2 regions of the Streptomyces daghestanicus genome follow, and region 1 is predicted to be linked to the other one. Evidence: predicted binding sites of a transcription regulator. Region 1 holds the regulator's gene; the other holds the start of a gene.
What was found. Region 1 encodes HrcA, which represses chaperone genes, less so after heat shock. Its sites were predicted from a motif close to TTNGCACTCNGNNNNNCNGAGTGCNAA; they were not measured.

Region 1 (3,428 bases):
GACCGTGCAGTGCAGGTCGTCGCCCCGGCGCTGGAACTGGGAGTGCGGCAGCTCGTGGATCTCGACGTACAGGTCGCCGGCCGGGCCGCCGCCGGGGCCGACCTCGCCCTCGCCGGCGAGCTGGATGCGGGTGCCGTTGTCGACGCCGGCCGGGATCTTCACCGTCAGGGTGCGCCGCGAGCGGATGCGGCCGTCACCGGCGCACTCCGGGCACGGCGTCGGCACCACCGTGCCGAAGCCCTGGCACTGGGGGCAGGGCCGGGAGGTCATGACCTGGCCCAGGAAGGACCGGGTGACCTGCGACACCTCACCGCGGCCGCGGCACATGTCGCAGGTCTGCGCCGACGTGCCGGGCGCGGCCCCCTCGCCGTTGCAGGTGTTGCAGACGACGGCCGTGTCGACCTGGATGTCCTTGGTCGTGCCGAAGGCCGCCTCGTCCAGCTCGACCTCGATGCGGATCATGGCGTCCTGGCCGCGGCGGGTGCGCGAGCGCGGTCCGCGCTGCGACGCCGTGCCGAAGAAGGCGTCCATGATGTCCGAGAAGTTCCCGAAGCCGCCCGCGCCGAAGCCGCCGGCGCCCGCGCCGCCGCTCTGCGACAAGGGATCGCCGCCGAGGTCGTAGACCTGCTTCTTCTGCGGGTCCGACAGCACCTCGTAGGCGGCGTTGATCTCCTTGAACCGCTCCTGGGTCTTCGGATCGGGGTTGACGTCCGGATGCAGCTCGCGGGCGAGCCTCCGGAACGCCTTCTTGATCTCGTCCTGAGAAGCGTCGCGGCGCACGCCGAGCACGGCGTAGTAGTCCGTGGCCACCTATGACTCCGCCAGGATCTGTCCGACGTACCGTGCCACTGCGCGTACCGCTCCCATCGTTCCCGGGTAGTCCATGCGGGTCGGTCCGACCACGCCGAGCTTGGCAACCGCCTCGCCGCCCGAACCGTAGCCCACCGACACGACGGACGTGGAGTTGAGTCCTTCATGGGCGTTCTCATGACCGATTCGCACGGTCACGCCCGCATCCTTCGCCTCGCCGAGCAGCTTCAGGAGCACCACCTGCTCCTCCAGCGCCTCCAGCACCGGCCGGATCGTGAGGGGGAAGTCATGGCCGAAGCGGGTCAGATTGGCGGTGCCGCCGATCATCAGCCGCTCCTCGTTCTCCTCGACCAGGGTCTCCAGCAGGGTGGAGAGCACCGTCGAGACCGTACCGCGGTCCTCCGCCTCGAAGGCGTCCGGGAGGTCCTCCACGAGCGTGGGCACGTCCGTGAACCGGCGGCCCGCGACCCGGCTGTTGAGCCGCGCCCGCAGATCCGCCACCGCGGTCTCGCCGAACGGCGCCGGGCAGTCCACCATCCGCTGCTCCACCCGCCCGGTGTCCGTGATCAGCACGAGCATCAGGCGGGCCGGCGCCAGGGAGAGCAGCTCCACGTGGCGCACGGTCGAGCGGGTCAGCGACGGGTACTGCACCACGGCGACCTGCCGGGTGAGCTGCGCCAGCAGCCGCACCGTGCGGGCCACGACGTCGTCGAGGTCGACGGCGCCCTCCAGGAAGTTCTGGATCGCGCGCCGCTCGGGGCCGGTCATCGGCTTGACCCCGGCGAGCTTGTCGACGAACAGCCGGTAGCCCTTGTCGGTCGGGATGCGCCCGGCGCTGGTGTGCGGCTGGGCGATGAACCCCTCCTCCTCCAGCGCCGCCATGTCGTTGCGCACGGTCGCCGGGGAGACGCCCAGGGCGTGCCGCTCGGTCAGGGCCTTGGAGCCGACCGGCTCCTCGGTGCCGACGTAGTCCTGGACGATGGCGCGCAGCACCTGGAGCCTGCGTTCACTGAGCATTCGCGCACACCTCCAGAAGCCGTCTGCCCGGATTCCCTCCTGGCACTCAACCACTGCGAGTGCCAGACTTCCCCGGCCCAGTGTACGGCCGTGGGGTACGCCCCCGGCAAGGCCGGGCCCGCGCTGCCGTCCCCGAGGGGTCCGCACCGCTAGCGTCGCCGCCATGACCGTGACTTGGGAAGAGCTGGGATGGGAGCGGGTGGCGGCCGGGGTGGGGCGGCACCGGCTGCCGGTGTGGGACTGCACGGCCGGCCTGGTGGTCGGCGCGGGGGCCGCGCTGCTGATCGACGCGGGGTCGAGCCTCGGCGAGGGCGCGCGGCTGCGGGCGGAGGCGCAGGCGCTCGCGGGTCACCGTGTGACGCATCTCGCGCTGACCCATCCGCACTTCGACCACGTCTTCGGGGCGGCGGCGTTCGCGGACGCGGAGGTGTTCGGCGCGGCCGGCGCGGAGACGGCGCTGGGCGCCGGGCGGGAGGCGCTGCGCGCGGACGCGGTGGCCAACGGGCTGGACCGGCGGCGCGCGGAGGAGGCGGTGGACGCGCTCACCGCCGTCCGCCACCCGGTGTCCGGGGAGCGGACCCTCGACCTGGGCGGCGGCCGGCAGGTGCTGCTGGCCGACGTGGGGCCGGGGCACACCGCGCACGACCTGGCGGTGCTGGTGCCGGGCAGCCCGGAGGTCGTCTTCTGCGGGGATCTGGTGGAGGAGTCCGGCGAGCCGCAGGCGGGCCCCGACGCGCTGCCGGGGCAGTGGCCCGCGGCACTGGACCGGCTGCTCCGCCTGGGCGGCGAGGACGCGCTGTACGTGCCGGGGCACGGGGCGGTGGTGGACGCGGCGTTCGTGCGGGCCCAACGGGACGCCCTGGCCGCGCGGTTCGGCGTGTCGCGCTGATCGCGTCCGGGACGTTCCTCGTATCGTCGGCAGAATGCGCCAGTACTCCGCCGATCTCACTCCCCCGTGGAAGAAACCGCAGCCCGCGCCGGAGGTGCCGGCCGATCCCGGCCTCGTGGTCGAGGAGCCCGGCACCGGGTTCTGCGGCGCGGTGACCGGGTGCGAGGCGGGCACCGTGACGCTGGAGGACCGCTTCGGCAAGCGCCGCGTCTTCCCGCTGGAGCCGCGCGGGTTCCTGCTGGAGGGCCGGGTGGTGACCCTGGTCAAGCCCTCACCGGGTCCGGTACGGCCGTCCCGTACGGCGTCCGGTTCGGTGGCCGTGCCCGGGGCGCGGGCCCGGGTGGCCCGCGCCGGGAGGATCTACGTCGAGGGGCGGCACGACGCCGAGCTGGTCGAGAAGGTGTGGGGCGACGACCTGCGGATCGAGGGGGTGGTCGTCGAGTACCTGGAGGGCGTGGACGACCTGCCGTCGATCGTGTCCGCCTTCGCGCCCGGTCCCGACGCCCGGCTCGGCGTCCTGGTGGACCACCTGGTGCCGGGGTCGAAGGAGTGGCGGATCGCCCAGGCGGTGACGAGCGAGCACGCGCTGGTCGTCGGCCACCCGTACATCGACGTCTGGGAGGCGGTGAAACCGGCCTCCGTGGGCATCGCCGCCTGGCCCCGGGTGCCGCGCGGCCAGGACTGGAAGACGGGGGTCTGCCGGGCCCTGGGC
Region 2 (3,428 bases), on a different contig from region 1:
CAACGTCATGAGTGTCACCGTCCGCATCCCGACCATCCTGCGCACCTACACGGGCGGCAAGGCAGAAGTGAGCGCCGAGGGCGCGAACCTCGGTGAGGTCATCGCCGACCTGGAGAAGAACCACACCGGCATCTCCGCCCGCGTCCTGGACGACCAGGGCAAGCTCCGCCGTTTCGTCAACGTCTACGTCAATGACGACGACGTCCGTTTCGAGCAGGGCCTGGAGACCGCCACCCCCGACGGGGCCGGTGTCTCGATCATTCCCGCCGTCGCCGGCGGCTGACCCGGTCACGCACCGTCCCCGGAATTGCCCCCTCCGCAATAGAAGCGGAGGGGGCAATTCCATGTGGTTGAGCGCGGTACAGTTGGGGAACGCGCTGCCGATCGAGAGATCGGGAGCCCCCGAATTCCTGCCGCGCGCCCGACTAGATGTAGCCAAAGTGTGCGCACTCTTCGCGGCTTTTGTGACTTTTATGCGGCCCGACTTGCCCCGGAATCTGCTGAATTCATGCGATATTCCGGACCGCTCCCGTCCAGAATTCTCGTCCAATTGACCTGTTGCAGAGGGCAGTTGGACAGATACATTCGGCCGCGGTCGACGCGTTCCGGCGCACGCCCCCGCAACCTGGGGGGCGAGGTCTGACCCGGATCCGCGAAGTGCGGGTCTGTGCAAGGGCCAGTAATAGGGGAGTTAGGCATGGCTCAGGGCACCGTCAAGTGGTTCAACGCGGAGAAGGGGTACGGCTTCATCGCGGTCGACGGTGGTGCGGATGTTTTCGTCCACTACAGCGCGATTCAGATGGACGGCTACCGCACCCTTGAAGAAGGCCAGCGGGTCGAGTTCGAGATCTCGCAGGGCCAGAAGGGCCCGCAGGCCGACATGGTCCGCGTCACTGCCTGATCCGCGCGACCACCGCAGCGAACGGTCTTCGTCCGAAGGGCCCGCGTCTCAGGCGCGGGCCCTTCGGCATGCCCGGGAGCCGGTCCGGGGCGTGTTCGCCGGGGGCGGAGCGCGGACGCCGATCCGGGGGAGGCGCTTGCACTCGCAGGGGTCGAGTGCTAATCATTGGCGTTAGCACTCTGAAGGTGAGAGTGACAACGAAGGACCGGGTCGGTGAGGCCCGCAGGCCGGATGGGAAGGAACCACGAGGCCGGCGAGCCGTCCGTCGCGGGCGCGGGCGCGGTCCGAAGGAATCACCCCCAGTCCTGGAGGGACCACTTCACATGGCCAAGATCATCGCGTTCGACGAGGAGGCGCGGCGCGGCCTCGAGCGCGGCATGAACCAGCTCGCGGACGCCGTCAAGGTGACGCTCGGCCCCAAGGGCCGCAACGTCGTCCTCGAGAAGAAGTGGGGCGCGCCCACGATCACCAACGATGGTGTGTCCATCGCCAAGGAGATCGAGCTCGAGGACCCGTACGAGAAGATCGGCGCCGAGCTGGTCAAGGAAGTCGCCAAGAAGACGGACGACGTCGCCGGTGACGGTACGACCACCGCGACCGTCCTCGCCCAGGCCCTGGTCAAGGAGGGCCTGCGCAACGTAGCCGCCGGCGCCAACCCGATGGCCCTGAAGCGCGGTATCGAGAAGGCCGTCGAGGCCGTCTCCGCCGCCCTGCTGGAGCAGGCGAAGGACGTCGAGACCAAGGAGCAGATCGCCTCCACGGCCTCCATCTCCGCCGCCGACACCCAGATCGGCGAGCTGATCGCCGAGGCCATGGACAAGGTCGGCAAGGAAGGCGTCATCACCGTCGAGGAGTCCCAGACCTTCGGTCTGGAGCTGGAGCTCACCGAGGGTATGCGCTTCGACAAGGGCTACATCTCGGCGTACTTCGCCACCGACATGGAGCGTATGGAGGCCGTCCTCGACGACCCGTACATCCTGATCGCCAACTCCAAGATCTCCAACGTCAAGGACCTGCTCCCGCTCCTGGAGAAGGTCATGCAGTCGGGCAAGCCGCTGCTGATCATCGCCGAGGACGTCGAGGGCGAGGCCCTGTCGACCCTGGTCGTCAACAAGATCCGCGGCACCTTCAAGTCCGTCGCCGTCAAGGCCCCGGGCTTCGGCGACCGCCGCAAGGCCATGCTCGGCGACATCGCCATCCTCACGGGCGGCGAGGTCATCTCCGAGGAGGTCGGCCTCAAGCTGGAGAACGCGACCCTGGACCTCCTGGGCCGCGCCCGCAAGGTCGTCATCACCAAGGACGAGACCACCATCGTCGACGGCTCCGGCTCCGCCGACCAGGTCGCCGGCCGGGTCAACCAGATCCGCGCCGAGATCGAGAACAGCGACTCGGACTACGACCGCGAGAAGCTCCAGGAGCGCCTGGCCAAGCTCGCGGGCGGCGTCGCGGTCATCAAGGCCGGTGCCGCCACCGAGGTGGAGCTCAAGGAGCGCAAGCACCGCATCGAGGACGCCGTGCGCAACGCCAAGGCGGCCGTCGAGGAGGGCATCGTCGCCGGTGGTGGCGTGGCCCTGCTCCAGGCCTCCCAGGTCTTCGAGAAGCTGGAGCTGGACGGCGACGAGGCGACCGGCGCCAACGCCGTGAAGCTCGCGCTGGAGGCCCCGCTGAAGCAGATCGCCGTCAACGGCGGTCTCGAGGGCGGCGTCGTCGTGGAGAAGGTCCGCAACCTCACCGTCGGCCACGGCCTCAACGCCGCGACCGGTGAGTACGTCGACATGATCGCCGAGGGCATCATCGACCCGGCGAAGGTGACGCGCTCCGCGCTGCAGAACGCGGCCTCCATCGCCGCGCTCTTCCTCACCACCGAGGCCGTCATCGCCGACAAGCCGGAGAAGGCGGGCGCCGCGCCGGCCGGCGGCGGCATGCCGGGCGGTGACATGGACTTCTGATCGACCCCAGGGTCGATCGAGCGTCCGGTCGTTCGAGGGCGGTGCCCTCTGTCCTTCACGGGACAGGGGCACCGCCCTCGGCGTTTCCCGGCGACCGCCGGGCGGCCCCGGCGGTCACCGGGCACGGGCGGGGTGTGAGCTGGGTCATGGGCGCCGGGGCGGGCGGAATGCCGTGGGCGGGAGCCGTGTTACGCGGAGCGCACGATGAATGCGCGTGCACATACCGACCGGTACTTGCAGAACCGAGGAGCCCCCACGTGACCACCTCCCCCGATGTCGCCGCCCGCGCCGCCGAGATCCTCGCCCGTCCGGCCGCCCTCAACGGCCTGACCCTCCGCAACCGCATCGCGATGGCTCCGATGACCCGGATGTTCTCGCCCGGCGGCGTCCCGGGGGAGGACGTGCGGTCGTACTACGCCCGCCGCGCCGCCGCCGGCGTCGGACTGATCGTGACGGAGGGGACGTACGTCGGCCACCCCTCCGCCGGGCTGAGCGACCGGGTGCCCCGGTTCCACGGCGAGGAGCAGCTCGCGGGCTGGGCGAAGGTCGCCGAGGCGGTGCACGCCGGGGGCGGCGCG

Region 2: groL (chaperonin GroEL) is a predicted target of HrcA. The motif match lies at 1,073-1,099, and genes of this name have one in related genera.

What each region holds. Positions count from the first base shown of each region.
Region 1 is NZ_BNDX01000016.1:715,674-719,101, reverse strand. Features, by position in the region: gene dnaJ (molecular chaperone DnaJ) at 1-810, opposite strand, end outside; gene hrcA (heat-inducible transcriptional repressor HrcA) at 811-1,827, opposite strand; gene Sdagh_RS29905 (MBL fold metallo-hydrolase) at 1,991-2,716, shown strand; gene Sdagh_RS29900 (DUF3097 domain-containing protein) at 2,751-3,428, shown strand, end outside.
Region 2 is NZ_BNDX01000010.1:93,059-96,486, reverse strand. Features, by position in the region: gene Sdagh_RS19395 (MoaD/ThiS family protein) at 8-283, shown strand; gene Sdagh_RS19390 (cold-shock protein) at 698-901, shown strand; gene groL (chaperonin GroEL) at 1,225-2,850, shown strand; gene Sdagh_RS19380 (NADH:flavin oxidoreductase) at 3,108-3,428, shown strand, end outside.